One region of the Streptomyces qaidamensis genome, then DNA from elsewhere that is predicted to be linked to it. Evidence: riboswitches for the same ligand, from Rfam matches in the RefSeq annotation. Region 1 holds a riboswitch; each other region holds the start of a gene.
The links. A riboswitch is a leader RNA that binds a small molecule or an ion and turns the genes downstream of it on or off. The one in region 1 is predicted to bind cyclic di-AMP.
Positions count from the first base shown of each region.

Region 1 (6,958 bases):
CTGCGAAGGTCCGCTGCAGTGCCTCGGGAGCGAGCCGGCCGGTGCGGTCGACGCCCTGCCCGAGCCGCACGATCGTCATCCGGCGGTCCAGGTCCACCAGCTCGCCGGTGGCCGGGTCGGCGTCGGCGACCAGGAGCCGGATGGAGTTCGTACCGCAGTCCACGGCGGCGACCCGGGTCACTGGGCGTCCTCCTCGACGGGCGTCACGCACGGGCCCTTGCGCCACCACTCGGGCAGCATCGCGATCGCCTCGTCGCCGAGCGGGTTCACCCCGGGGCCGGCGGCCAGCGAGTGGCCCACCAGCACGTGCAGGCACTTCACCCGGTCCGGCATGCCGCCCGCGCTCGGGAAGTTCTTCAGCTCCTCGATCTCGTCGCGCCGCCGGATGTAGTCCTCGTGCGCGGCCCGGTACGCCGCCGCCAGCTCCGGGTCCGAGGCCAGCCGCTCGGTCATCTCCTTCATCACGCCGTTGGCCTCCAGCGTGCCGATCGCCGAGGCGGCGCGCGGGCACGTCAGGTAGTACAGCGTGGGGAACGGCGTCCCGTCCGGCAGGCGCGGGGCCGTCTCGACGACGTCCGGCTGTCCGCACGGGCAGCGGTGGGCGATCGCGCGCAGACCGCGCGGGGGCCGGCCGAGCTGCTGCTCGAAGGCCTCGACGTCCGCGTCGGTGGGCTCGGTGCGCGGGGTGGTCGGCGGGGGCGTTTCCATGACTGTCTTCAGGCTGTCTTTCTCTGATCGCCGGCTGGGAGGCCAGGTCACTGGCCGGAGGCGTCGGACTTGTCGACGCCGTCCCAGACGTTGGAGTACCAAGGGCGGTCCGCCGCCCCCAGGTCGGTGCGCGACTGCTTCGCCGCGTGCGGGTCGATGACGATGAACCCCGTCTCCCCCGGCATGACGTAGTGCAACCGCTTGCGGATCTGCTGCTCGGCGTACGCGTCGTCCTGCCAGCGCGCCTTCAGGTCGCGCAGCCGTTCGACGCGCTCACGGGCCTGCTGCTGTTCGCGCTGGAGGTCGTCGATCTCGGCCCGCTGTGAGACGTACTCCCGCATCGGGTAGGCCAGGGCCACGATCAGCGAGCACATCACCAGGGCGAGCAGCGCGGCCCGGCCGGTCAGCCGCGAGCGGCGGGCCTGGCGCTTGGTCTGGGAGCGGTAGACCCGGGCCGCGGTCTGCTCGCCGAGCAACCGGATCCTGGTCGCGGTGGAGAACCGGTCCCGGTCCTTCACGGCCATGTCAGTCCGCCTCCCGCTCCACCGTCATACGCGCGTACGTCCCCGGACACGGTACGGGACCGGGTACGGGGACGTACGTACGACGCTGCTACTTACGGGCCGGGTCAGCCCTTACTGTGCCTAATGGTTCGCAGAGCGAAACCGCGGGAAGGCGCTGCGGCCGGCGTACACCGCGGCGTCGTCGAGAATCTCCTCGATGCGCAGCAGCTGGTTGTACTTGGCGACGCGCTCGGAGCGGGCCGGGGCGCCGGTCTTGATCTGGCCGCAGTTGGTGGCGACGGCCAGGTCGGCGATGGTGACGTCCTCGGTCTCACCGGAGCGGTGGGACATCATGCACTTGAAGCCGTTGCGCTGGGCCAGCTCGACGGCGTCCAGGGTCTCGGTGAGCGAACCGATCTGGTTCACCTTGACCAGGAGCGCGTTGGCCGCGCCCTCCTCGATGCCGCGGGCGAGGCGCTCGGGGTTGGTGACGAACAGGTCGTCGCCGACGATCTGGACCTTGTCGCCCAGCTTGTCGGTGAGGGCCTTCCAGCCGTCCCAGTCGTCCTCGAACAGCGGGTCCTCGATGGAGACGAGCGGGTACGCGCCGACGAGCTCCGCGTAGTACTCGGTCATCTCGGCCGCCGAGCGCTCCTTGCCCTCGAACGTGTAGACGCCGTCCTTGTAGAACTCGGACGCGGCGACGTCGAGCGCCAGGGCGATCTGCTCGCCGGGGGTGTAGCCGGCCTCGTTGATCGCCTCCAGGATGAGGTCGAGGGCCTCGCGGTTGGAGCCGAGGTTCGGGGCGAAGCCGCCCTCGTCGCCGAGGCCGGTGGCCAGGCCCTTGCTCTTCAGGACCTTCTTCAGCGTGTGGTAGACCTCGGCGCCCCAGCGCAGGGCCTCGGAGAAGGACTCCGCGCCGATCGGGGCGATCATGAACTCCTGGATGTCCACGTTGGAGTCGGCGTGCGAGCCGCCGTTCAGGATGTTCATCATCGGCACCGGAAGCAGGTGCGCGTTGGGGCCGCCCAGGTAGCGGAACAGCGGCAGATCGCTGGCCTCGGAGGCGGCGTGGGCGACGGCGAGCGAGACGCCGAGGATCGCGTTGGCGCCGAGGGAGCCCTTGTTGTCGGTGGCGTCCAGGTCGAACATGGCCTGGTCGATCAGGCGCTGTTCTGTGGCGTCGTAGCCGACCAGCTCCGGGCCGATCTGCTCGATGACCGCGAGGACGGCCTTCTCCACACCCTTGCCGAGGTAGCGGTTCGAGTCGCCGTCGCGGAGCTCGATGGCCTCGAAGGCACCCGTGGAGGCGCCGGACGGGACGGCGGCACGACCCGTGCTGCCGTCGTCGAGGCCGACCTCGACCTCGACCGTGGGGTTGCCTCGGGAGTCCAGGATTTCCCGGGCTACGACGACGTCGATGGACGGCACGAGCATCTCCTTCTTCATGTGACGCGGGTACGCGGGTCACGTGGACCCGGCGAGGTGCGGAGCCGTGGTGGCTCGCGACATGAGCCTAACCGGCTCCGGGCGATCGGCCACCGGGTCGCCCACCCCATGGACAGAACCGAGAGTAAATTGTTTCCGAACGGAACAAAGCTGGTTCGCGAAGTCCGGCAGAAAAAACCCCGCTCCGGTGCGTACGGGGGATGACGCGCCGGAGCGGGGAGCTGGTGGGCCCTGGAGGGCCCGGGTGGGCCGCTGCTTACTTCAGGTGCAGCTGCTGGCCCGGGTAGATGAGGTTGGCATCGTCGATGATGTCCTTGTTCAGCTGGTACAGCTTCTCCCAGCCGCCCTTGACCTTCTCGTCCGCGGCGATCGAGCTCAGGGTGTCGCCCTTGACGACCTTGTACTCGCCGTCACCCTTCTTGACCTTCTTGCCGGTCGGGGTGGTGACGGTCTTCTTGGCCGCCGGGCGCTCGTCGGAGCGGGAGGCCGGCTGCTGCTGGGTCTCGCGGGTCTCGGTGCTCTGCTGGCTCTGCGAGGAGCTGCCCGAGTCGCTGGAGGAGCCGCCGCCGGTGTAGCCGGCGCTCGACAGGCCCTTGCCGCAGACCGGCCAGGCACCCTTGCCCTGGCCCGCGAGGACCTTCTCGGCGATCTCGATCTGCTGGGCCTTGGTGGCCTGGTCGGCGGTGGAGGCGTACTTGGTGCCGCCGTAGCCGGACCAGGTGGAGGCGGAGAACTGCAGACCGCCGTAGTAGCCGTTGCCGGTGTTGATGGACCAGTTGCCGCCGGACTCGCACTGGGCGACCGCGTCCCACTCGGAGGCGGTGGCGGCGGAGGCGTTGCCGGCCGCCATCAGCGGGGCGGCGACGGCGGCACCGGTGACGCCGGCGAGCGCGACGACACGGGTGGCCTTGGACGGACGACGGTGCTTGCCCTTGCCGGAAAACAGCATGGAGGATCCCCTCACCGACGCCTGCGAGGTGAGCTGTCGGGTTCGGGCCGGTTGAGTTGCCCGGCCGCGCCCCTCCCGGGACACGGCTTCACCCCAAGCCCTTCCGGCACAACTGTCCGGTCGGGCACCTACCTTGGGTCCCCCGCTCCTGCCTACGGCGCTTGACGCGACGACTGTTCCCGTACGGCCGCTGGCAGGATTCGGCGTTGCGGCAGCCGGGGCTCGCGGTGACGAGCGGTCACGACCGTAGACACGAGGTCCACGGAATTTCAAAGACGATCAAGGCTTCTGAGATCTATCTCTCACCGGTCTTATACGGGACATTCAGCACGAAAACGTGACGTGAACTCACCCGGTTTGAGGGTGACTTCGACCGTCGTTTCCGCACTGCCCGAACAGCTACTTCTCGTCCGCTTCGCCCTCGACCGCGAGCGTCTGACCGGGATGGATGAGGTCCGGGTCGGCGCCGACCGCCGTCTCGTTGCCCTCGTAGAGCGCGTGCCATCCGCCGTCAACCCGAAGGGAGTCGGCGATGGACCAGAGACTGTCGCCGACGCCCACGATGTAGGCACCCTCGGACGCGTCGCCGGAACTCTCTTCAGCGGGCGCGGAGTGACGCCCTGTGGACTTCTCCGTACGGTCGCTCCCGGGCGCGCGGGTTTCGTCGGCACTGGGACCGCGATGACGGCCGGAGCCGGTCTCGGCCGAGGCCGAGGAGTCGTCGCCCTTCCGCGAGTTGCCCTGCTTGCCGCCCTCGGGAGTGGCCGACGGAGAGCCGTCGGGCTGCTCATCCCGCGACGAGCCGTCGGATTGGGACGACTTGTCGGTCTTGGCCGTTTCGTCCTTCGAAGACGACGATACGTCAGGTGACGGGGACGAAGAGGGACTCCCAGAGGGGGATGAACCCAGCGAATCGAGCAATCCGGGCGAGTCCACCTCACCGGATGATTCGGACGAGTCGGATGATTCCGAACCCTTGCCCTGCTGGAGCCCCGAGAGCAGTCCGCAGGTACGCCATGCGCCGACCCCCTGGTCGGCGAGGATTCTCTCGGCCACGGCTATCTGCTGGGAGCGACTGGCCAGATCGGCGCTCGCGGCGTAGTCGAGGCCGCCGTGCTTCTCCCAGTCGTCCTGGGACAACTGCAGGCCGCCGTAGTAGCCGTTGCCGCTGTTCTGGCTCCAGGCGCCGCCTGTCTCGCAGTCCGCGACCCGGTCCCAGGTCGTGCCGTCGGCCGCGCTGGCACCGGAGGCCCCGAGGAGCGGGATCGCGATGGCGGAGCCGGTCACCCCGGCCGCCACGAGGAGAGCCGGAGCCTGACGGGGGCGGCGGTGCCGACCGTTCCCGGAGAGCATACGGAGACCTTTCGCGAGACAGCAGTGACCGATGCGGCGCGATTCCCCGCCGCGTTGATGGGTGAACGTATCGGCAGTCGATCACTTGTCACAAGTTCATGCCGCGCAGATCACGTGAAGATCACAACTCTGATGTTTCGTCACGTCCGACGGGTGCGAACTCCACCGGCAGCGTGCGCAGCCCGCGCATGATGAGGCCGCCACGCCATCTCAGCTCGGCCGGATCCGCCGCGAGCCGGAGGTCCGGGAGGCGGGTCAGGAGCGTGGCGAGCGCGCTCTGGCCCTCCAGCCGGGCGAGCGGGGCTCCGAGGCAGTAGTGGATGCCGTGGCCGTACCCGAGGTGCTGATTGTCACGGCGGGCGAGGTCCAGCACGTCCGGATCGGCGAACCGCTCCGGGTCACGGTCCGCGGCGGCCAGGACCACGAGGACAGGGTCGCCCGCCTCGATGCGCTGCCCGCCGAGGGTGAGGGGCTGCGTGGCGAAGCGCCAGGTGGCGAGTTCGACGGGGCCGTCGTAGCGGAGGAGTTCCTCGACGCCGGTCTCCAGCAGGCCGGTCTCCCCCGCGGCGAGGGACGCCTGGAGCCGTGCGCGCTGCCCGGGGTGGGTGAGCAGGGCGTAGGTGCCGTTGCCGATCAGGTTCACGGTCGTCTCGAAACCGGCGAACAGCAGGATGAAGGCCATGGCCGCCGCCTCGTTCTCCGTGAGGTGCTCGCCGTGGTCGGAGGCGCGGATGAGACCGGAGATGAGGTCCTCGCCGGGGGCGGGCTCGGCGGGCAGCGCCTCGCGTTTGCGGTGGATGAGGTCGGCGAGGTAGCCGCGCATCTTCTTCACGGACCGCGCCACGCCGCCCCGCGGCCCGCCCTGGTGGCGGATCATCATGCCCGCCCAGTCGCGGAAGTCGTCCTGGTCCTCGCGCGGGACGCCGAGCAGGTCGCAGATGGCGTAGATGGGGAGCGGGAAGGCGAACTCGTGGATCAGGTCGGCGGATCCCTTCCGCGCGAACCCGTCGATGAGGGTGTCGGTGAGCTCCTGCACCCGTGGCGCGAACTCGGCGACCCGGCGCGGGGTGAACGCCTTGGACACCAGCCGGCGCAGCCGGGTGTGGTCAGGCGGGTCGATGTTGAGCAGATGCGTCATCAGCTCGGCCTTGCGCTCCCCGGGGATGCCGGTCTTGCCCCTGGCGTGCGCCGGTTCGTCGTGATGCGCGGGGTTCTTGGAGAGCCGGCCGTCGGCGAGCGTCTGCTTGGCGTCGGCGTACCGCGTGACCAGCCAGGCCTCCACACCGCTGGGGAGCCGCGTCTTGTGGACGGGGCTGTGCTCACGGAGCCAGGCGTAGGCGGGGTAGGGGTCGCTCGCGAACTCCCAGGTGAAGAGGTCGGGAGCGGTCGCGGGTGTGCTGGGCTGGGGCTGGTCGGTCACGCCTCGACCGTATCCGGCTTCCGGGGGCGCTCCTGCCTCCGTTATGGCTGGGCTGAGCTCCCGGGAGCGGTTCCGTACTCCGGCTTCCGGGCTTTCGGCTTCTGGGCTTTCGGGCTTTCGGCTGCCGGGCTCCCGGGCTCCGGCTTCCGGGCTTTCGGCTTCCGGGCTCCGGCTTCCGGCTCCCGGGCTTCCGGCTCCCGGGCTTTCCGGCCCCGGGCTTCCGGGCTCCGGCTTCCGGGCTCCGGCTTCCGGGCTCCGGCTTCCGGGCTCCGGCTTCCGGCCCGGCTGCAGACGGCCCTCGCCTCCGGCCCCCGGCTTCGGGAGCGCCCACCTTCGTCCCCGAGCCGCTCAGCCCTCGGCATCCCTGATCGCGTCCCGGTACGCACGGGCCGCCGCTCTCAGGGCCGCCTCCGGGTCGACGCCCTCCGACTCGGCGCGGACTGCCAGGGCCAGGAGGTCGTAGCCGATGCCCTCGACGGGTGGGAGCGGTACGTCCAGGTTCGCCGTGCGGGTACGGGAGGCCAGCTTGGCGGCGAGGGCCAGGCCGGGCTGGCCGAGGGGTATGCCCTCGGTGAC
Region 1 covers NZ_CP015098.1:3,719,909-3,726,866, forward strand. Annotated here, with positions in the region: gene A4E84_RS16255 (Ppx/GppA phosphatase family protein) at 1-181, opposite strand, end outside; gene A4E84_RS16260 (DUF501 domain-containing protein) at 178-708, opposite strand; gene A4E84_RS16265 (FtsB family cell division protein) at 756-1,232, opposite strand; gene eno (phosphopyruvate hydratase) at 1,353-2,642, opposite strand; gene A4E84_RS16275 (LysM peptidoglycan-binding domain-containing protein) at 2,917-3,609, opposite strand; cyclic di-AMP (ydaO/yuaA leader) riboswitch at 3,613-3,779, opposite strand; gene A4E84_RS16280 (LysM peptidoglycan-binding domain-containing protein) at 4,009-4,962, opposite strand; gene A4E84_RS16285 (cytochrome P450 family protein) at 5,084-6,382, opposite strand; gene A4E84_RS16290 (nucleoside triphosphate pyrophosphohydrolase) at 6,731-6,958, opposite strand, start outside.

Region 2 (6,958 bases), 1.6 Mb from region 1:
GCGGTCCGGTGGTTCGCCGGTCACCCGGTCGTCGGCGACGACGACGTCGGCGACGCCCTGCTCCTTCAGGATCCGGGCCGCCTCCGCCGGGTCCGGCGTGGTCACGACCAGCCGGCCGCGCGCCCCGGCGGACAGCTCGGCGACCGGGCCCTGCGTGATCAGCCGGCCCTGCGCCATCACGGCCGCGTGCGTGCAGACCTGCTCGATCTCGTCGAGGAGGTGGGAGGAGAGGAAAACGGTCGTGCCGTCCGAGGCCAGCTCCCTCACCAGGGCGCGGATCTCGCGCATGCCCTGCGGGTCGAGGCCGTTGGTGGGCTCGTCCAGCACGAGCAGCCGGCGCGGCTGGAGCAGCGCGGCCGCGAGGCCCAGGCGCTGTTTCATGCCCAGGGAGTACGCCTTGGCCTTCCTGCCCGCGGCGGCGGTCAGGCCCACCCGGTCCAGGGCCGAGGCGACCCGGGTGCGCCGGGTGCGCGGATCGGCGGCCGGGTCGGCGCTGTCGTAGCGGATCAGGTTGTCGCTGCCGGAGAGGAAGCCGTAGAGGGCCGGGCCCTCGATGAGGGCGCCGACGTGCGGCAGCACGGCGCGGGTGGCCCGGGGCATGGGCTGCCCGAGCACCCGGGCCGTGCCGGAGGTGGGCTCGATGAGGCCCATCAGCATGCGGATGGTGGTGGTCTTGCCGGAACCGTTGGGTCCGAGGAAGCCGAAGACGCTGCCCGCCGGGACGGTCAGGTCGAGACCGTCCACGGCGAGCTGTCCGCCGCGGTAGCGCTTGGTGAGCGCGCGGGTGGCGATGACCGGTTCCCCGGTCCCGGCCCGTGTCCCACGCTGCTCCGGTTCCCCGGCGGACACCTCGCCCATCGGCTTCCTCGTTCTCTCGACGTCCCGTGCGGCCGCGGGACCTACTTGCCGGCGTCGGCCGCCTTCACGAGCGCGTCCTTGGTGACCAGGCCCGCGTAGACCTTGCCGTCGTCGGTGACGAGGGCGTTGACCAGGCGGGTGGAGAAGACCGTGCCCGAGCCGAACTTGCCGTGGACCTTGTCGCCGAGCGAGTCCATGAAGCCGCCGAACTCGCCGCCGGCCTTGCCCGAGGGCACGCCCTCGCCGCCGGTGTCGAAGGTGGCTATGGCGGTCCAGCCCTCGCCGATGGTCTTCATGCCGTCGAGGTCGCCGACTCCCTTGCCGGAGTCCTTCCCGGCCTTGGGCGCCTCGCCCAGGTCGAAGGGCTTGCCGGGGGCCTTGCGCGGGGTCTCGCCCGCCTTGTCGCGTGCCGTGCCCGCGTCCTTCTCCTCGGTGACCTTCGCGCCCTTGGGCGGGGTGAAGTCGAAGGTGGAGGCGGCCGGCTCGGCGAAGCTGACCTTCGTGAAGCCCGCGTCGACGACGGCCGGGCCGCCGCCCGCCGGGGTGAGCGTGAACTTCAGCGGCATGCCGGTCTTCGCGTCCACGGCGACGGTGATCGCGCCGACCGTGGAGCCGGACTGCTTCGGCTCGACGACCAGCTTGTAGGCGTCCCGGCCGGCGACCTGGGCCGTGCCGTCCACGGTCACGGACGTGGTGTCGTCGACCGCCTTCAGGGCCTCCTCGGCGAAGTCCTTCGGCAGGGCCGGCGGCTGCTGGTCCTTGCCGCGCTCCGGGCTCTCGGAGGAGGTGCCGTGGTAGACCTCGTTGGACTTGCTGTCGTAGCCCCAGACGTCCTTGCCGTTGTGGATGACGCTGTACTCGGCGGCGTTCTCCAGCAGCGACAGCTTCTGCTTGTCCGGGCCGTCGGCGGCGACGCGCAGGGTGTGCGTGCCGGAGGCCAGTTCGGTGAGCTTGGCCGTCGGGTCGGCGGAGGAGCCGCCCTCGCCCTGGCCCGCGGCGCCGGACAGCAGGCCCGACTCCAGGCCGCCGAGGTTCGGCAGGCCGAGGTCCGTACTGATCTTCACCGTGCCGGACAGCTGCTGGACGTCCGACTTGGCGATCTTCTCGATGAGTTGCTGTGCGGTGATCTTCGGGAGGTCGGGGTCCCCGGAGTCGGCGAGCGCGGGGACCAGCCCGATCGTCGCGGCGGCCACCCCCACCACCGTGACCGGGACGATGTACCGCGCGGCTTTGCGCCGCCCGGAGCGCTGCTCGTCGACCTCTCCGGCGGTCGTGCTGTCGTCGGATGCGTACGGTGCCATGTGTGCCCTACCTCCGTGGTCGGCGGCGGCTGTCCGTGTCGTCCACGCACTCGTCCCTGAGCCGCCATTCTCACCCGAACAGGTGAGGAGTGGTGTCTTTCCCTGGTGTCCATCTGACCAAATCGGCCAGGGAGATACGTCAGACCCCGGGCTCAACTCCGTGTACTGCTGGGGTATGACACGGAAGGGCGACTTCTCCCCCGACCCGTAGGGGTCGCGGGGAGGGCGGGCTAGCCGGCCCGGTGCACCACCGCGTCGCACAGCTCCAGGAGCGCCGTCTTCGCGGTGCACTCCCGCAGGGGCGCGAGCGCCGAACGGGCGTCCTGGGCGTAACGGACGGTGTCCCGCCGGGCCTGCTCCAGCGCCGGGTGGGCCCGCAGCAGGCGCAGGGCCTCGGCGTGCCGGGCGTCGTCGGTGAGGTCGGAGTCGAGGAGCTCGCACAGGGCGATGTCCTCGGCGAGTCCGAGCCGGGCCGCCCGCTCGCGCAGCCGCAGCACCGGCAGCGTGGGGATGCCCTCACGCAGGTCGGTGCCGGGCGTCTTGCCGGACTCGTGGGAGTGGGAGGCGATGTCCAGGACGTCGTCCGCGAGCTGGAAGGCGACGCCGAGCCGCTCGCCGTACTGGGTCAGGACGTCCACGACCGTGTCGTCGGCGCCGGACATCATCGCGCCGAACCGGCACGACACCGCGACCAGCGAGCCGGTCTTGCCGCCCAGCACGTCGAGGTAGTGCTCGACGGGGTCCCGGCCGTCCTGCGGTCCGGCCGTCTCCAGGATCTGGCCGGTCACCAGCCGCTCGAACGCCTCGGCCTGCACCCGCACGGCCTCCGGGCCGAGGTCGGCCAGGATGTGCGAGGCGCGGGCGAAGAGGAAATCGCCGGTGAGGACCGCGACGGAGTTGCCCCAGCGGGTGTTCGCGCTCGCGACGCCGCGGCGCACGGCGGCCTCGTCCATCACGTCGTCGTGGTACAGCGTGGCGAGGTGGGTCAGCTCCACGACGACGGCCGACGGCACGATCCCGGGTGCGTACCGGTCGCCGAACTGGGCGGAGAGCATCACCAGCAGCGGGCGGAACCGCTTGCCCCCGGCCCGCACCAGGTGCTGGGCGGCCTCCGTGATGAAGGGCACCTCACTCTTCGTGGCCTCGAGCAAGCCTTCCTCGACAGCCGCCATCCCGGCCTGGACATCGGCTTCCAGAGCCTGGTCCCGCACGCTCAGCCCGAACGGCCCGACGTCGGTCACGAGGGGTCTCCTGTCTGCTGTGTCTGCCGGTGATTACGCGGATTGTCGATAGGTCGCTGCCCTCACTCCGGCCAGCGTATCCGGTCACGTTTCGATCACCGCCAGCACCCAGGGTTACAGGCCGGGTGGTATCCGATCACGACCGTTATGTTTTCGATCAACCTATAAGAACAGATATAAATCGACTTACCCAGAGGTAGCGAACTATGCACGATTTGCCGTGATGAGTACGTGAATTCCCCTTGGCGAAAATTGCCCCGCAGGCTCGTGATCAGTGAGTTGAATCACTTGTTCCCCTTTTCCGCCCCACTACGGCATCGGCTTGTACCGCCTTCCCCAGAACGCCAGTTGAGCCTTGGCTCCCGCAAAGGATCAAGCGGCCCAAAAGCCCCCGACCAAGGTCAACTGCGTGATATGTGACTGGGGTGCTTGTTCCCGACATGTGCTCTCGCATACGTTCCGGCCCTGTCCGGCGGACGCCTAATCCTGCCGCCGCCCGGACTCCCCACAGAACCGACTCACTCACGCGTGGCAGGAGCGGGGGACCCAGGTAAGTCGCCGGTCCGCACAGCGGCACGGCTCGGGGTGAAGCCGCGTACGGCACACAGCGCCGTACGCGGCCGGGCACCTCCCGGCCCGAACCCGACAGCTCACCTCGCAGGCGCCGGAGAGGAATATCGCCATGGCCGGACGAGGCAAGCACCGTCGCCCCAGAACCAACCCGCTGACCCGAGGCTTCATCGCCGCCGGTACCGGCGGAGCCGCACTCACCCTTCCGCTCCTCGGCGCCACGCACGCGAGTGCCGCCGAGCCACAGATCGCACCCGCCGCCGCACAGTCCGTGCCGCAGGCGGCCCAGCCCGCCAAGCCCCTCACGTACACCGTGGTCAAGGGCGACTCGCTCGCCCGCATCGCGGACAAGTACGACGTCTCGGGCGGCTGGAAGCAGCTCTACAAGGACAACCGCGCCGCCGTCGGCGACGACCCGAAGCTGATCCACCCGGGTCTGAAGCTGACGGTGAAGACCACCAAGACGGACGCAGCGAAGAAGACGGCGACCAAGTCGTCCGCCCCCGCCAAGCCGGCCGCGAAGCCCGCCGGCGGTGTCGCCCAGGCCACCCAGGCGTCGGCGAAGACCTACGCGAACAACCTGGACGGATGGATCCGCGAGGCGCTGGACATCATGGCGCAGAAGGGGATCCCCGGGTCCTACGACGGCATCTACCGCAACATCATGCGCGAGTCGTCCGGCAACCCGCTGGCGATCAACAACTGGGACTCCAACGCCGCCAAGGGCACCCCGTCCAAGGGCCTGCTCCAGACCATCGACCCGACCTTCCAGGCCTACCACGTGGACGGCACGTCGTGGGACCCGTACGACCCGGTCGCCAACATCACGGCGGCCTGCAACTACGCGGCCGACCGTTACGGCTCGATCGACAACGTCAACGGCCCGTACTGAGCCGCCCCGCCCAGCAGTCGTTCGAGGACGACGGCGATGCCGTCGTCCTCGTTCGACAGGGTGACCTCGTCGGCCACGGCCTTGAGTTCGGGATGGGCATTGGCCATCGCCACCCCGTGAGCGGCCCAGTCGAACATCGGGATGTCGTTGGGCATGTCACCGAAGGCGAGGGTGTCCGCCGGGCGCAGCCCCAGATGCTCGGCGGCCAGCGCGAGGCCCGTGGCCTTGGTGATCCCGCACGGCTGGAGTTCGACCGTGCCGGGGCCCGACATCGTCACCGTCGCCAGTGAGCCGACCACCGAGCGGGCCGTCGCCGCCAACTCGTCGTCCGACAGGTGGGGATGGCGCAGCAGCACCTTGCTGATGGGCTCGCCCCACAGGTCGTCGCGGCGGTCGACCCGCACGGCGGGCAGGGTCGGGTGCGGCATCAGATAACCCGGCTCGATCAGCGTGAGCCCGTCGACCCCGTCCTGGTCGACCGCCGCGTACACCTGCCCCACCTCGGCCTCGATCTTGCCCAGAGCGGTCTCGGCCAGTTCCCGGTCCAGGGTGATGGACCACAGCAGCCGGTCCGCGCCTGCGTCGTACACCTGCGCGCCCTGCCCGCACACCGCGAGCCCCGTCGTGCCGAGGTCGTCCAGGAGCGGCCGCACTCTGGGCGCCGGCCGGCCCGTCACCACGAGGTGCTGGGCACCGGCGTCCGCCACCCGCGCGAGCGCGGCGAGGGACCGGTCGGAGAGGGTGTCGTCGCCGCGCAGCAACGTCCCGTCCAGATCGGTGGCGATGAGTGAATATGCGATGGGTGCGGCCATGATCAGAGAATACGGACAGTGCGCCCCTTCGTTTCATCGCACGACGGACCCCGATCCTCGCGCGACGGACACCGATTGCCCGGTTGAAGGCCTCTGCACCGGTTGGCAACAACATGCTCCGCTACCTACCCGTGAGGCCGCAACGAGCGGTACCTTCCAAGTGTCCAGGGGGGACTTGATCGGGGGGTCGGGTTGAGCAGTGGGCGCATACGCGTGGCCGGGCCCGGGGAGCTCGGCGAAGGGGAGAAGGAGCGCTGGCGTGCGCTGCGCGCGGCCTCCGAGGCACCGCGCAACCCCTTCATGGAACCGGAGTTCACCGAGGCCGTCGGCCGGGTCAGGCCCGGGGGCCGGGTGGCCGTGGTCTACGAGGGGCCGGAACCGGCCGGGTTCCTGCCCTATGAGCGCGGCCCGTTGGGGCAGGGCCGGGCGATCGGGCTCGGTGTCTCGGACGCGCAGGGCGCAATCCTGCGGCCGGGCCTGGACCTGGAGACCGGCCGGCTGCTGAGGGCCTGCTCGGTGTCGAGCTTCGCCTTCGACAATCTGGAGGCCGGGCAGCGGCTGTTCGTCCGGTACGCGGCCGAGGAGCACGCCACCTACGTCATCGACGTGGAGAAGGGCTACGAGACGTACGAGTCGGTGCTGCGCTCGCAGTCGCCGAAGTTCCTGAAGACCACCCTGGCCAAGGAGCGCAGGCTCGGCCGGCAGGGCGGCGAGCTGCGGTTCGTCTTCGACGAGCGCGAACCGGCCGCGCTGCGCGCGCTCATGGAGTGGAAGTCCGCGCAGTACCGCAGGACCGGCCGCCGGGACCGGTTCGCCCAGGGGTGGATCACCCGGCTCGTCGGACAGCTGGCCCGGACCCGGGCGCCGGAGTGCAGCGGCACGCTGTCGGTGCTGTACGCCGGTGAGCGGCCCGTCGCCGCGCACTTCGGGCTGCGCTCGTCGTCGGTGCTGGCCTGCTGGTTCCCGGCCTACGACCCGGAGTTCGCGAAGTTCTCGCCCGGCCTCGTGCTGCACCTGCGCATGGCCGAGGCGGCGGCCGCCGACGGCATCGGCATGCTCGACCTGGGGCGGGGCGCGGCCGAGTACAAGGACGCGCTGAAGACGGGCGAACTGCCCGTGTACGAGGGCGCGGTGACCCGGCCGGGGGCCGGCGCGGCACTGCACTGGCTGAGCCGCGAGCCCTCGCGCCGCGCGCACAGCTTCGTCCGCAGCAGGCCGCGGCTCGCGTCGCTCGCCGCGCGGACGCTCAAGGGCGCGGCTCGGCTGCGCCGTACCTGACACACA
Region 2 covers NZ_CP015098.1:5,361,564-5,368,521, reverse strand. Annotated here, with positions in the region: gene A4E84_RS23850 (ABC transporter ATP-binding protein) at 1-858, opposite strand, end outside; gene A4E84_RS23845 (LolA family protein) at 900-2,159, opposite strand; gene A4E84_RS23840 (polyprenyl synthetase family protein) at 2,390-3,400, opposite strand; cyclic di-AMP (ydaO/yuaA leader) riboswitch at 3,910-4,079, shown strand; gene A4E84_RS23835 (transglycosylase SLT domain-containing protein) at 4,083-4,862, shown strand; gene A4E84_RS23830 (Cof-type HAD-IIB family hydrolase) at 4,826-5,674, opposite strand; gene A4E84_RS23825 (GNAT family N-acetyltransferase) at 5,867-6,952, shown strand.
Region 2: linked by a shared signal. The riboswitch ahead of A4E84_RS23835 (transglycosylase SLT domain-containing protein) and the one ahead of A4E84_RS16275 (LysM peptidoglycan-binding domain-containing protein) in region 1 are both predicted to bind cyclic di-AMP.

Region 3 (6,958 bases), 4.2 Mb from region 1:
CGGCGGGGTCGCTCAGCGGCAGGTTCACATTGCGCACGCCGGGCAGCTCGACGTCCGGGCCCTCGAGCTTCTGGTCGGCCGCGTTGCGGAAGTCGAAGATCGTGTGCAGGCTCAGAGTGCTCAGGAAGGCGGCGTCCTCCCCGGTCGCGTGGGCGAGGTGGCCGCTGCGGAACAGCACTCCCTGGCGCACCCGCCGTCCGTCCACGGTCGGAAGTCCGCCCACATCACGGAAGTTGCGCACTCCGGCCAGCTCGGGCTCGGTCGACGGGACCTGCTGTGTCACGAGGGCTCCTCCCCTTCGGCGCCGCCGACGCGGCTCGTCGCCGGGCGTCACTCGACGATACGACATGCCTGCCTGGGGCAATGAGTTGTCCACAGGCGTTGCCCGGAGCCCCCGCAGCCCTTGATGATGTTGCCGCCTGGTCGCACCTGGTCGGGCTTGTTCGAATCTGTGAGGGCATGATGCTGGAGATCTCCGAAGACGGTCGTACGTGGGTGCTCTCCGGGCCGGTCAGCAGCTACGCCGTCCATGTCACCGACCGGGACGAGCTGCTGCACCTGCACTGGGGCCCCCGGATCGGCCTAGCCGACGCCGAGGCCCTCGCCGTCCGGCCGCTGCCGGACTACTGGCCCTTCGAGTCCCCGCTCGACGGACGCGAGGAGTACCCGGTCGAGGGCGGCCCCCGCTTCGTCCGTCCCGCCCTCTCCGTGCGCACGGCCGAGCGGCGCGGCACCGAGTGGCTCTTCGAGGGGCACGACGCCGAGGACGGCGAGCTGCGGCTCCGGTTCCGTGACGGCGGCCTGGCCGTCACGCTGCACTACCGGATGCCCTCCTCGACGGACGTCGTCGAGCGCTGGGTGACCCTGGACAACCGGGGGCCGGCCGTCGAGCTGCTGCGCGCCGACTCCGCGACCTGGACCCTGCCCGACCGCGACGCCTGGCGGTTGTCCCAGCTGCACGGCCGCTGGGGCGCCGAGTCCCGCCTGACGCGCTCCGGCCTCACCCACGGCGAGAAGGTCATCGGCAGCCGTCGCGGCCACACCTCCCACCAGCACCTGCCGTGGGTCGCCCTGGACACCGACGCCACCGAGGAGCGCGGCGAGGTCTACGGCTGCGCCCTGGGCTGGTCCGGGTCCTGGCGCATCGCCGTGGCCCAGCTCCCGGACGCGCGCGTGCAGATTACCGGCGGCGCCGGCTATGACGACTCGGGCCTGCTGACGCTGGGCACGGGGGAGTCGTACACGACCCCGGTCTTCGCCGGGCTCTGGAGCGACGGCGGCTTCGGCGGGGCGAGCCGCGCCTGGCACGCCTACCAGCGGGCGCATGTGATCCCGGACGCGGGCCGGGACCGGCCGGTGCTCTTCAACTCCTGGGAGGCCACCGAGTTCGACATCTCCGAGGAGCAGCAGCGGGCGCTCGCCGAGCGGGCCGCGGCCATGGGCGTCGAGCTGTTCGTGGTCGACGACGGCTGGTTCGGGGCGCGCACCAGCGACCGGGCCGGGCTCGGCGACTGGACCCCGAACCCCGACCGCTTCCCGGGCGGGCTGAAGCCGCTCGCCGACCACGTGCACGGCCTCGGCATGCAGTTCGGGATCTGGGTCGAGCCCGAGATGGTCAACCCGGACAGCGACCTGTACCGCTCGCATCCCGACTGGGTGCAGTATCAAACGGGACGAAAGCGGACGGAGTTCCGCAATCAGCTCGTACTCAACCTCGCTCGCGAGGACGTCCGGGAGTACCTCTGGGAGCAGCTCCACGGACTTCTGTCCAGCGCGCCCGTCGACTATGTCAAGTGGGACTTCAACCGCTGCTTCACCGACGCCGGGTGGCCGGACGACCCCTACCCGCAGCGGCTGTGGGTCGACCACGTGCGCGGCCTGTACGCCCTGCTGGACCGGCTGCGGGCCGCCCACCCCGGCGTGGCCTTCGAGTCCTGCTCGGGCGGCGGCGGGCGGATCGACCTCGGTGTGCTGAGCCGCACGGACCAGGTGTGGACCTCCGACAACACCGACCCGCTCGACCGGCTCGCCATCCAGCACGGCTTCAGTCAGATCCATCCGGCCCGGGTCATGGCCGCCTGGGTCACCGACAGCCCGAACGTCATGCTCAACCAGCGGGCCAGCTCCCTGCGGTTCCGGTTCGTCAGCGCCATGGCCGGGGTGCTGGGGGTCGGCGGCGACCTCACGCGGTGGACGCGGGAGGAACTCGCCGAGGCGCGGGAGTGGGTGGAGCTCTACAAGGAGATCCGGCCCGTGGTGCAACGCGGTGACCAGTACCGGCTGCGTCCCCCGCAGGGCGGACTGAGCGCCGTGCAGTACGTCCTCGGCGACGAGACCGTCGTCCTCGCCTGGCTCCAGGCGCAGCGCTACGGCGAGCCCGTACCGGCTCTCCGCTTGCGCGCCCTCGACCCGGTCGCATCGTACGAATGCCTCGAAACCGGCGAAATTCACCGTGGGGCCGTGCTGCTTCATCACGGACTGCGGGTCGGTCTGCGGGGGGATCTGGACGCCGCGGTCGTCCGCCTTAAGCGGAAGTAGCCGTTCTGTCCGAATGGGGCGCTTAAGCCGCTTAGGGATAACGTGCCCCGATCGTAAAGGAGATGGGGTCGGGGTGCGTGACCATCGTCATATTGGTGACGATGTGTTGTCGCCATGTTCACGTAATTCTGGCGTTATTCAGGTCGGTTGAGGAAAGCGGGAGATCGCTAATCCACGCTCGGTGACCGCAGATGTGGCGACGCGTCAAGAAAAACACCGTCACGGGCAACCGCAAGCTTGTCCGTCTGCGTCCTGGTCGCTTACGTTCCACACCAATCCGGACGGACGCCTAATCCTGCCGCCGACCGGAGCCCGCACACACTGACCCGACGTACGGCAGGAGCGGGGGACCCACAGGTAAGACGCCTGTTCCGGTTCCCGGAACGGCTTGGGGTTAAGCCGCGCCTCGGCGCGGCCGGGCATCTCCAGCCCGCACCCGACAGCTCACCTCGCAGGCGACGGAGAGGAATTCGCCATGCCCGCGAAGGGTAAGCACCGCCGTCCCAAGACCCAGCGTTTCACCCGCTCCATCGCCGTCGCCGGAACCGGCGGAGCCGCTCTCGCGCTGCCGCTCATGGGGGCCGCCGGTGCCCATGCCGCCACCCCGCAGGCGGCTCCGGAAAAGGCCGTCCAGTCCGCTCCCGCGGCCGAGAAGAAGGCCGCGGAAAAGGCCACCGGTGCCCGCACCTACACCGTGAGGGCCGGCGACTATCTCGCGAAGATCGCCGACGACCAGAACGTCAGCGGCGGCTGGAAGAAGCTCTACGCGGACAACCGCGACGCCGTCGGCTCGGACCCGTCGCTGATCCACCCGGGCCTGAAGCTGTCGATCGGCAAGCAGGCCGCGAGTGCGCCGAAGTCCTCGGCCCCGTCCGCGCCGAAGGCCTCCGCCCCGAAGCCCTCGGCCGCGAAGCAGTCCGCCGCCGAGTCGGCCCCGAAGACGGAGACCGCCGCGAAGCCGGCCGCCGCCAAGCCCGCCGCCGAGAGCAACGCGAGCGGCTACACCCTCCCGGTGGCCGGTGCCACCGTCGGCACCCCCTACCGGATGTCCGGCAGCATGTGGTCCAGCGGCTACCACACCGGTGTCGACTTCGTCGTCCCGACCGGCACGTCCCTCAAGGCCGTCGGCGCCGGCACCGTCGTCTCCGCCGGCTGGGGCGGCGCGTACGGCAACCAGGTCGTCATCAAGCTGAACGACGGCCACTACGCCCAGTACGCCCACCTGTCCCAGCTCTCCGTCTCGGCCGGCCAGACCGTGACCGCCGGGCAGCAGGTCGGCCTGTCGGGCGCGACCGGCAACGTGACCGGACCGCACCTGCACTTCGAGATCCGCACCACGCCGGACTACGGCTCGGACGTGGACCCGGTCGCCTTCCTGCGCTCGCACGGCGTCTCCGTCGGCTGACCGACCGCACGACCACCTGCCTGACACGCGGCCGAAGGCCGGACCCCGATCCCCGGGTCCGGCCTTCGGTGTGTGCGCATGCCGCCGACCGCGTCAAGGGATCGACAGGCGGCGGCAGTTGGGACAGAGTGATCCCGTCCGGAGTGCAAGCGCTTTCCAGAGCCTTCCCGGCGGATCCCGAGGAGCTGTGTCCCGTGCCGACCACCCGCAGAGCGTTCGGAGCCCTGGCCGCCGGAGCCGCCCTGGCGGCCCTCGCCCCCACGGCCGGCGCGCACGCCGCGCCCCGTCACCGCCGCCTCGTCGCCCGCGACGACTTCTGCCACGGCCTCGGCCGGTGGGCCACCGAACTCCAGGACGGCGGCACGGTCACCGCCTCCCGCGGCATCCTGGAGATCGACGTACCGAGCGGCGCGACCGTCTGGTTCAGGCAGCGGCTCGAAGGGCCGTACGTCCTCGAGTACACCGCGACCGCCGTCTCCGAGGGCGGGGTCAACGACCGGGTCTCGGATCTCAACAACTTCTGGAACGCGACCGACGTACGCTCCCCGGGCGACCTCTTCGCGACTCCTCGCGGCGGCGCCCTCGACGAGTACGACCACCTCACGGCGTACTACGCGGGATACGGCGCCAACTACAACACCACGACCCGGCTGCGCCGTTACGTCGGCGAGCCCGGCGTCCGCCCCCTGGTGTTCGACTACACCGAGCCGCTGCTGGTCCCGAACGAGCCCAACCGGGTCCGGATCGTCTCCGACGGCTCGACGGTCCAGTGGTGGAACAACGGGCGGCTCGTCTTCGACCACACCGACCCGCAGCCCTACACGAGCGGCCACTTCGCCTTCCGGACCGTCTGGAGCCATTTCCGGATCAGTCGATTCCGGGTCTGGCGGCTCACCCCGGAACACCCCTGACAAGCGGGGTATTCCGGAGTTGGCGAACACTTTAGGAGTGGGCTATATCACCGCCCGTCAACCCTTTCTTACGGTCGCGTAGGTCACATTCGAAGGTGAATCATGAGCTGCTGTGGCAGACGATTCGAAGAGTGACAGCAGAGCAGTGATCGGGTCGTACGTGGCGGTGGGGGACAGCTTCACCGAGGGCGTCGGCGATCCCGGCCCCGACGGGGCGTTCGTCGGCTGGGCCGACCGGTTCGCCGTCCTGCTCGCCGACCGCAGGCCCGAGGGTGACTTCCGGTACACCAATCTCGCCGTACGCGGGAAGCTCCTCGACCAGATCGTGGCGGACCAGGTTCCGCGGGCCGTCGACATGGCCCCGGACCTCGTCTCGTTCTGTGCCGGGGGCAACGACATCATCCGGCCGGGCACCGACCCGGACGAGGTGGCCGAGCGCTTCGAGCGGGCTCTGGCCCGGCTCACCGCCGTGTCCGGCACGGTCATGGTGACGACCGGCTTCGACACCCGTGGCGTGCCCGTGCTCAAGCACCTGCGCGGCAAGATCGCCACGTACAACGGACACGTCCGTGCCATCGCCGACCGGTACGGCTGCCCGGTGCTCGACCTGTGGTCCCTGCGCAGTGTGCGCGACCGCAGGGCCTGGGACGCCGACCGGCTGCACCTGTCGCCCGAGGGGCACACGCGCGTGGCGCTCCGCGCGGGCCAGGTGCTCGGCCTCGACGTGCCGGCCGACCCCGAGCAGGAGTGGCCCGCGCTGCCCCCGCGCGGCGCTCTCGACGTACGGCGGGACAACGTCGCCTGGGCGCGCGAGTTCCTCGTGCCGTGGATCGGGCGCCGGCTGCGCGGGGAGTCGTCGGGTGACCATGTGACGGCCAAGGGGGCGCTGTCGCCGGACGACATCAGGATGCGGATCGCGCCGGTGGCGTGAGAACGGCTCCTGCGCCTGCGGGCCGCGCCGGCCGGAAACCGGCGCGGCCCGCAGGCGTCGCAGCCGTGGGCAGGAGCCCCTCGGCGGCCCCGCCATCCCGGTCGGGGGCCGCGACTAAGGCGTCAGCCGCGCTTCCTCCGCCAGGTCCAACTCGCGGACCAGCGCCTCCTCCACCCACTCCTGCACCCGCGCCCGCGGCACCGCGCCGGCGTAGGACGTCAGCTGGACGGCGAGGCCGTCGAGGAGGGCCGTGAGCCGCAGGGCCGTGCCGGCCGGGTCCGGGCAGCGGAACTCGCCCGCCGCCACGCCCTCCGCGATGACCTCGGCGAGGGCCGCCTTCCACTGCCGGTCGAGATCCTGGGCGACCTCCCGCAGCGCGGGGTCGCGCAGCGCCGCCGCCCAGCCCTCGATCCACAGTCGCCAGCCCTTGGCCTGCCCGGTCGGGGCGTACCACCGCACGGCCGACCGCAGCCGGCGCAGCGCCGGTGAACGGCGGCCGAGCAGCTTGCGCAGATGCGCCAGGTCGCCCTCCGCCGCGTGCCGGAACGCGGCGGCGACCAGCTGCTCCTTCGTCGAGAAGTGATAGAGGACCAGTGCGTTGCTCACGCCCAGCGCCGAGGCCACGTCGGCGATCCTGACCGCCGCCACACCCCGCGCCTCGATCTGCTCGATGGCGGCCCGCAGCAGATCCCCGCGCCGCTGGGCCACACTCAACCGGACTCTCGTCACGGCGTCACCCTACCCACGCGAGTGCGGCCCCTCGACGGGGTGTTTCGGCCTGTCCGGCCGGGCCCGCGACGGCTGCCGCCGCGGAGGGCGGGTGCCTCACCGGAACCAGCCGAACCGCTCCGCGATCACCGGCAGCCGGTCCGCCGCGATCGCGTGGGCGGCGGCGCGCGGGGTCGACTCGTCGACTTGCGCGCGTTCCAGCATCCGCTCGACCAGGGCCCGCATCGAGCGGCGGGTGTACGCGAACGCCTCCTCGGGGTCGGCGCCGATGTCCCCGAACAGCGTCCACCACCACCAGGCGTTCGTCCCCGAGTTGACCACGACGTCCGGCAGCACGGTCACCCCGCGCGCGGCCAGCAGCAGCTCCGCCTCCGGCCGTACGGGCATGTTGGCCGCCTCCACCACCCAGCGGGCGGTGATGCGCTCCTGGTTCGCGGCGTCGAT
Region 3 covers NZ_CP015098.1:7,942,471-7,949,428, forward strand. Annotated here, with positions in the region: gene A4E84_RS34810 (tyrosine-protein phosphatase) at 1-283, opposite strand, end outside; gene A4E84_RS34815 (alpha-galactosidase) at 463-2,538, shown strand; cyclic di-AMP (ydaO/yuaA leader) riboswitch at 2,855-3,009, shown strand; gene A4E84_RS34820 (LysM peptidoglycan-binding domain-containing M23 family metallopeptidase) at 3,014-3,943, shown strand; gene A4E84_RS34825 (DUF6250 domain-containing protein) at 4,138-4,854, shown strand; gene A4E84_RS34830 (SGNH/GDSL hydrolase family protein) at 5,000-5,785, shown strand; gene A4E84_RS34835 (TetR/AcrR family transcriptional regulator) at 5,900-6,514, opposite strand; gene A4E84_RS34840 (Glu/Leu/Phe/Val dehydrogenase dimerization domain-containing protein) at 6,611-6,958, opposite strand, start outside.
Region 3: linked by a shared signal. The riboswitch ahead of A4E84_RS34820 (LysM peptidoglycan-binding domain-containing M23 family metallopeptidase) and the one ahead of A4E84_RS16275 (LysM peptidoglycan-binding domain-containing protein) in region 1 are both predicted to bind cyclic di-AMP.

Region 4 (6,958 bases), 1.8 Mb from region 1:
ATCGACAACCGCTCGGTCTTCGTCCTGCTGCGCCGCAGCCTCGCCCAGCACGGCAGGCAGCAGATCGAGTCGCTCAACTACTCGCCGCTGACCTGTGACATACGGGCCGCCGCCGAACTGCTCGGCCGGCACATCGAGGAGATCTGCGAGCGCACGGGGGCCGACCGGGTCGACGTCGTCGGGCACAGCCTCGGCGGACTGATAGCGCGCTATTACGTGCAGCGGCTCGGCGGCGACACGCGCGTACGGACCCTGGTCACGCTCGGCACGCCGCACTCGGGAACCCGAGTGGCGCCCTTCGCCGACGCGCACCCCATCGTGCGCCAGATGCGCCCCGGCTCACCGGTGCTCGAGGAGCTCGCTCTGCCCGCCCCTGACTGCCGTACGCACTTCGTCAGCTTCTGGAGCGACCTGGACCACGTGATGGACCCGCTGGAGACGGCCTGCATCGACCATCCGGATCTGACGGCGCAGAACGTGCGCGTGACCGGCATCGGCCATCTCGCTCTGCCCGTGCACCCCGCCGTCGCCAACGGCATACGACAGGTTCTGGACACGGCACACGCGGGTGAACCGGCCGCCGAACACAGCGGCGGTCTGACGGTCGCCTGAGAATCGTCATACAGCGATCACTCAGCGCCGAAGCACCGATCAACCTCGAACAAACTTCGAACACAGGGCCAAACCCGTGCCCGTCGTCCGCCAAAACACGGCCGAATGCCCGTTTCCTGCGGGCGCGAAACCTGCCGAAGATTGTCGTGCCCGCGTACCGCCGGGTACAGTCGCCGCACTGCTCTGGCAGCCCCTGTTGTCGAGGCGAAAGAGAAGTTGGTGAACGACCGTCACCCGTCGGGGACCATGACCCCGGCTCCGGCTTCCGACGCCGCCTCCGCGTCCTATGCGTCGTACGGCACCCAGGAAGCCCAGTACGGCGACTTCACCACGTACGGCGACTACGCCGCCACCGGATTTGACCCCGCCGGCACCAACGGCGCCGGTTTCGACGCCACCGGGCACGCCACCGCGAGCTTCGCGACCGACCCCCTCTTCGGCGACATGCCGGGCAGCGGCCAGGACACGGGCAGCTACGACACCGGCCACTGGCCCACCGGTACGCACGAGAACGTGCACTACGACGCCTACGCGGCCCAGCACCACGCCGCCTACGACACCGGTGTCTACGACACGTCCGCCTGGACGTCCGAGCAGCAGCCGATGTCGGCGATCCCGTCCCAGGCCCCCTCCCCCGACGCCACCGGGCAGTGGGAGTCCGGCGCCTGGCTCCAGCCGGACCAGTCCGGCAACCCGGCCGACCTCACCCAGCAGTGGGAGTGGGGCACCCAGACTTTCGACACGGGCGCCTACGACGCCACGCAGTGGAACTCCGACGGCACCGCCGCACCGGACCCGGACGCGTACGAGCACCCCGCCGAAACCTTCGACCAGCACGAGACTGCGACGTTCGAGCAGGTCGCCTACGACGAATCCGCCGAAGCCGGCTTCCATGACGCCGCCGTGGACGGCGATGAACCGGCCGCCACCGGTGAACTGCCCGTCGTCACCCCGCTCCTGGACGGCCAGGAGGACGTCGCCCCCGCCCCGAAGGGGCGTGCGGCCTCGCGCGCCGCTTCCCGTTCCCGCCGCCGCACACCGCCCAAGCGCTCGGCGCTCATGACCATCGCGGTGCCCTCGGCCTGCGTGATGGGTGTCGCCGGGATCGCCGCCGCCTCCGTCGGCACCTTCGCCGACGACAGTGCCGCGGAGGCGCAGACGACCGCGGCGGACGCGCAGCCGGTCAAGCCGGCCGCCGCCAACAACAAGCTGGACACCCAGCTGCAGAGCCTCTCCGCCGGCGCCGACGACTTCGCCGACCGGGCCAGCCGTACGCAGGAGCGCATCGACCTCAAGGCCCAGCAGGCGGCCGAGAAGAAGCGCGCGGCGGAGGAAGCGGCCCGCAAGGAGCGGCTGCGCCCCAAGTTCGCCCTGCCGGTCGCGCGGCACGGACTCAGCGCCTACTACGGCCAGTCCGGCATCAACTGGATGTCCCTGCACACCGGCATCGACTTCCCCGTCTCGTACGGCACGACCGTGATGGCCGCGACGGACGGCACCGTGCGCACCCAGTGGAACAGCGCGTACGGCAACATGATGATCGTGACCGCCAAGGACGGTACGGAGACGTGGTACTGCCACCTCTCCACCTACACGGTCCCCTCGGGTACGACCGTGAAGGCGGGCGATCCGATCGCCCGCTCGGGCAACTCCGGCAACTCCACCGGGCCTCACCTGCACTTCGAGGTGCGCCCGGCCGGCGGTTCGGCGATCGACCCGCTCCCGTGGCTGCGCAGCCACGGCATCGACCCGGCGTAACGTCTCGCCTGCCCCGCCGGTCCGGCCGACGGGGCTCACCTCACGGGGCTACAGCTTCTCCACCGGCGCGTACCGCAGCAGCAGCCGCTTCGGTTTGGTGTCCCCGAAGTCGATCGTGGCCTCGGCGTTGCCGCCCGTGCCCTTGACCGCGACGACGGTCCCGAGCCCGAACTGGTCGTGCGTGACACGGTCACCGACCGCCAGGGACACCACGGGCTTCTCCGAGGTGCGCCGGGTGGCGAAACCGGAGGCGCCCGACGCCGAAGAGCGCGAGCGGGACGAGGACAGCGAGGCCGCCACCGCCGAGACCGGCCCGGAGGACGCGGGCGCGGTCGCACCCGTCCGCTTCCACTCCACGTGGGCCGGCGGGATCTCCTCCAGGAACCGGGAGGGCGGGTTGTACGACGGCTGGCCCCAGGCGCTGCGCAGGGTGGACCGCGTCAGGTACAGCCGCTCCCGCGCGCGGGTGATGCCGACATAGGCCAGGCGCCGCTCCTCCTCCAGCTCCTTGGTCTGCCCGAGGGCGCGCATGTGCGGGAAGACGCCGTCCTCCATACCGGTCAGGAAGACGACCGGGAACTCCAGGCCCTTGGCGGTGTGCAGGGTCATCAGGGTGATGACGCCGTCGCCGTCCTCCTCGTCGGGGATCTGGTCGGAGTCGGCGACCAGCGCGACCTGCTCCAGGAAGTCCGACAGGGTGGTCTGCTCGTCCTCGCCGCGCTCCTGCTCGAACTCCATGGCGACGGCGGCCAGTTCCTGGAGGTTCTCGATCCGGGTCTCGTCCTGCGGGTCGGTGGAGGCCTGCAGCTCGGCGAGGTATCCGGTGCGCTCCAGCACGGCTTCCAGTACCGTGGCCGGCCCGGCGCCGGACTCCACGACGGTGCGGAGGTCCTCCATCAGCGTGTTGAACCGCTTGACGGCGTTGGTGGAGCGCGCGGCCATGCCGTACGCCTCGTCGACGCGCTTGAGCGCCTGCGGGAAGCTGATCTTCTCCCGCTGGGACAGGGCGTCGATCATCGCCTCGGCCCGGTCGCCGATGCCCCGCTTGGGCACGTTGAGGATCCGGCGCAGCGGCACCGAGTCCTCCGGGTTGGCGAGCACGCGCAGGTAGGCCAGGACGTCCCGGACCTCCTTGCGCTCGTAGAAGCGGACGCCGCCGACAACCTTGTAGGGCAGGCCGACCCGGATGAAGACCTCTTCGAAGACACGGGACTGGGCGTTGGTGCGGTAGAAGACGGCGACGTCGCCGGCCTTGGCCTCACCCGCGTCCGTGAGGCGGTCTATCTCGTCGGCGACGAACTGCGCCTCGTCGTGCTCGGTGTCGGCGACGTAGCCGGTGATCCGGGCGCCGGAGCCGGCGTTGGTCCACAGGTTCTTGGGGCGGCGGGACTCGTTGCGCTCGATGACCGCGTTGGCGGCGCTGAGGATCGTCTGCGTGGAGCGGTAGTTCTGCTCCAACAGGATCGTCATGGCGTCCGGGTAGTCCTCCTCGAACTGGAGGATGTTGCGGATCGTAGCGCCGCGGAAGGCGTAGATCGACTGGTCGGCATCGCCCACGACGCACAGCTCGGCGGGCGGGACCTCGGCCTCGGGCGGTACGTCGACGGGGTGCTCGCAGGTGCCGACGAGCTCCCGGACCAGGGCGTACTGGGCGTGGTTGGTGTCCTGGTACTCGTCGACCAGCACGTGCCGGAAGCGGCGGCGGTAGTGCTCGGCGACGTCCGGGAAGGCGCGCAGGAGATTGACCGTCGTCATGATCAGGTCGTCGAAGTCGAGGGCGTTCGCCTCGCGCAGCCGCGACTGGTACATGGCGTAGGCCTGGGCGAGGGTCTTCTCGAAGCCGTCGGTGGCCTGGGCGGCGAAGTCCTCCTCGTCGATCAGCTCGTTCTTCAGGTTGCTGATCTTGGCGCTGAAGGACTTCGGCGGGAAGCGCTTGGGGTCGAGGTCCAGGTCGCGGCAGACCAGGGCCATCAGGCGCTTGGAGTCGGCGGCGTCGTAGATCGAGAAGCTCGACGTGAAGCCGAGCTTCTTGCTCTCGCGGCGGAGGATGCGCACGCACGCGCTGTGGAACGTCATGACCCACATGGCGTTCGCGCGCGGGCCGACGAGCTGCTCGACGCGCTCCTTCATCTCGCCGGCGGCCTTGTTGGTGAAGGTGATCGCGAGGATCTGGCCCGGATGCACGCCGCGCTCGGCGAGCAGGTGGGCGATGCGGTGCGTGAGCACGCGGGTCTTGCCGGAGCCCGCTCCGGCCACGATGAGCAGCGGGGAGCCGGAGTGGACCACGGCGGCGCGCTGGTTGTCGTTCAGCCCCTCCAGGAGCGCGGCGGTGTCCACGACCGGGCGGGGCGCGCCGTCCCGGTAGTAGGCGTCCCGGTCCGGGGGCGCGTCGAACTTCCCGCCGAACAGATCGTCCGGAATCGGCTCCGGTACGTGATCGTCCTCGGGCGGCGGCGGGGGCTCGTCCGCGGGGCCCCGCTGGGCCTGGAGGTTCGCCAGGAAGCTGTCGTCAAAGAGGCTGCTCATCGCTCTCCGAGTCTAGGGCGCCCCACTGACAGCCCGCCGCCGCCCTGAGAACATCGCCGGGCGCCCGGGCCCCGCCGACCGGCCGGCGGCGCATTGTCGCCCTCCATTACCGCATGATCACGGCCTGCTACACCCCCCGCAATCATGGATGAAACGTAACCAAACTCCCCCGATCCTTCACTCTCGGCGACGTTCATGACCGAGGTCACGAAAATGTATCGGGCATATCACCCATCAACCTTCACAGGGGCCACACGAGTTGGCTACCGTGCGACCAGGCCGCATGACCCCCACCGGCGAACGTCGCCGGGCCGCGCGGCCTCCGCCGAGTCCGGTGTGCCGCAGCGGCAGCCGGAGCCGGGGACCCAACCGTGAACCTGGGGTGAATCGGCCCGACTCCCTGTGCGGAGAAGGCCGTAGGGCAAACCTTCCGAACCACCCGCCCGAACCCGACAGCTAACCCGGTAGGCGGAACATGGAAGGAGTCGCCTCCCTTGGCGTCGCACCGCAAGTCGCGTCCTACGGGTACGCGCGTGGCAGGCATACGGACCCCCGCCCTCGCAACGGCGGCCCTGACCTCCGTGACCCTGCTGTCCCAGTCGGCCAACGCCGCCCCCGAGGCCGACGACAAGCCCAGCCTCGAAGAAGTCGAGAAGAAGGTCGACGATCTCTACCGCCAGGCGGGGTCGGCGACCGAGAAGTACAACGCGGCCAAGGAGAAGACGGCGAAGCAGCGCAAGCGCGCCGATGCCCTCATCGACGACGTCGCGCAGCGCACCCAGAAGCTCAACGAGGCGCGCGAGGAGCTGGGGTCCTTCGCCTCCGCCCAGTACCGCACCGGTGCCGCCGCCCCGGACACGGCGACGTTCCTGCTCGCGGACACCCCGCAGGACTACTTCGACCAGACCCAGCTGATGGACCGGATGACGGGACGCCAGAAGGTCGCGGTCGACGACTACATCGCGCAGCAGTCCGAGACGATGAAGAAGCGCCAGGAGGCCACCGAGAGCCTGGAGACGCTCACCGAGTCGCAGGGCGATCTGAAGACCGCCAAGGCGACCGTCCAGCGCAAGCTCGCCGACGCGCGCGAGCTGATGTCGAAGCTGACCGCCGAGGAAAAGGCCCGGCTCGCGGCGATCGAGAAGGAGAAGCGGGAGGAGGCCGCCCGCAAGGCCGACGAGCTGGCCCGGCAGCAGGCCGCGCAGCGGCAGGCGCAGGAGGAGGCCGCTCGGCAGCAGGACAGCGGATCCCCGTCGTCGGGTTCGGCGGCCTCCGGCTCGTCCTCCCCGACGGTCCCGGCCGACTCCTCGTACGCCACCAAGGCCGACAAGGCGCTCGCCTTCGCCCGCGCGCAGATCGGCAAGCCGTACGTGTGGGGCGCCGTAGGCCCCGGCTCCTACGACTGCTCCGGCCTCACCCAGGCCGCCTGGAAGGCCGCGGGCGTCACCCTGCCGCGCACCACCTACGACCAGGTGAACGCCGGCACGACGGTCCCGCTCTCCCAGGCCCAGCCCGGTGACCTGGTCTTCTTCTACGACGACCTCACCCACGTCGGGATCTACATCGGCAACGGCATGATGATCCACGCCCCGAAGCCCGGCACGTACGTGCGCGAGGAGTCGATCTACTACGACGGCGAGTCGGCCATCCACAGCGTGGTACGGCCGGCCTGAAAGGTCTGTAGGGCCGCTTTAGATCTGTCGGATTCTCAGCGATCTGTCGTCAACCTGTCGTCTGCGACAGATCGCTGAGAATCGCTCCGTAGAGTGATTCTCGGCCACTCACAGCATTCTTGCCCTCCCCTGGCGCATGGGACGGCGCGGTCCACGGGCAGCTTCGGCCGGGATCACCTTCTGTGTCCCTTCGGTTACGTATATCGGGGGTGGCAGTGTCGTACGTCTCGGGTCGAGAGCCAACGACTGAGGCCAGAGCTGTAAAGGTCCGCTACCGCCAGGCGGACGGGGTCTTCGCGGAGACCTCGTGGGATCTGCTGGTGAGTGCAGAGGTAGCGGCCGGGCTGCCAGTGCGGGAGTTCCGCTGGTACAAGGGGCGTCGGCACTAC
Region 4 covers NZ_CP015098.1:5,555,725-5,562,682, reverse strand. Annotated here, with positions in the region: gene A4E84_RS24830 (esterase/lipase family protein) at 1-612, shown strand, start outside; gene A4E84_RS24825 (M23 family metallopeptidase) at 832-2,370, shown strand; gene pcrA (DNA helicase PcrA) at 2,419-4,896, opposite strand; cyclic di-AMP (ydaO/yuaA leader) riboswitch at 5,210-5,382, shown strand; gene A4E84_RS24815 (C40 family peptidase) at 5,391-6,569, shown strand; gene A4E84_RS24810 (TnsA-like heteromeric transposase endonuclease subunit) at 6,890-6,958, shown strand, end outside.
Region 4: linked by a shared signal. The riboswitch ahead of A4E84_RS24815 (C40 family peptidase) and the one ahead of A4E84_RS16275 (LysM peptidoglycan-binding domain-containing protein) in region 1 are both predicted to bind cyclic di-AMP.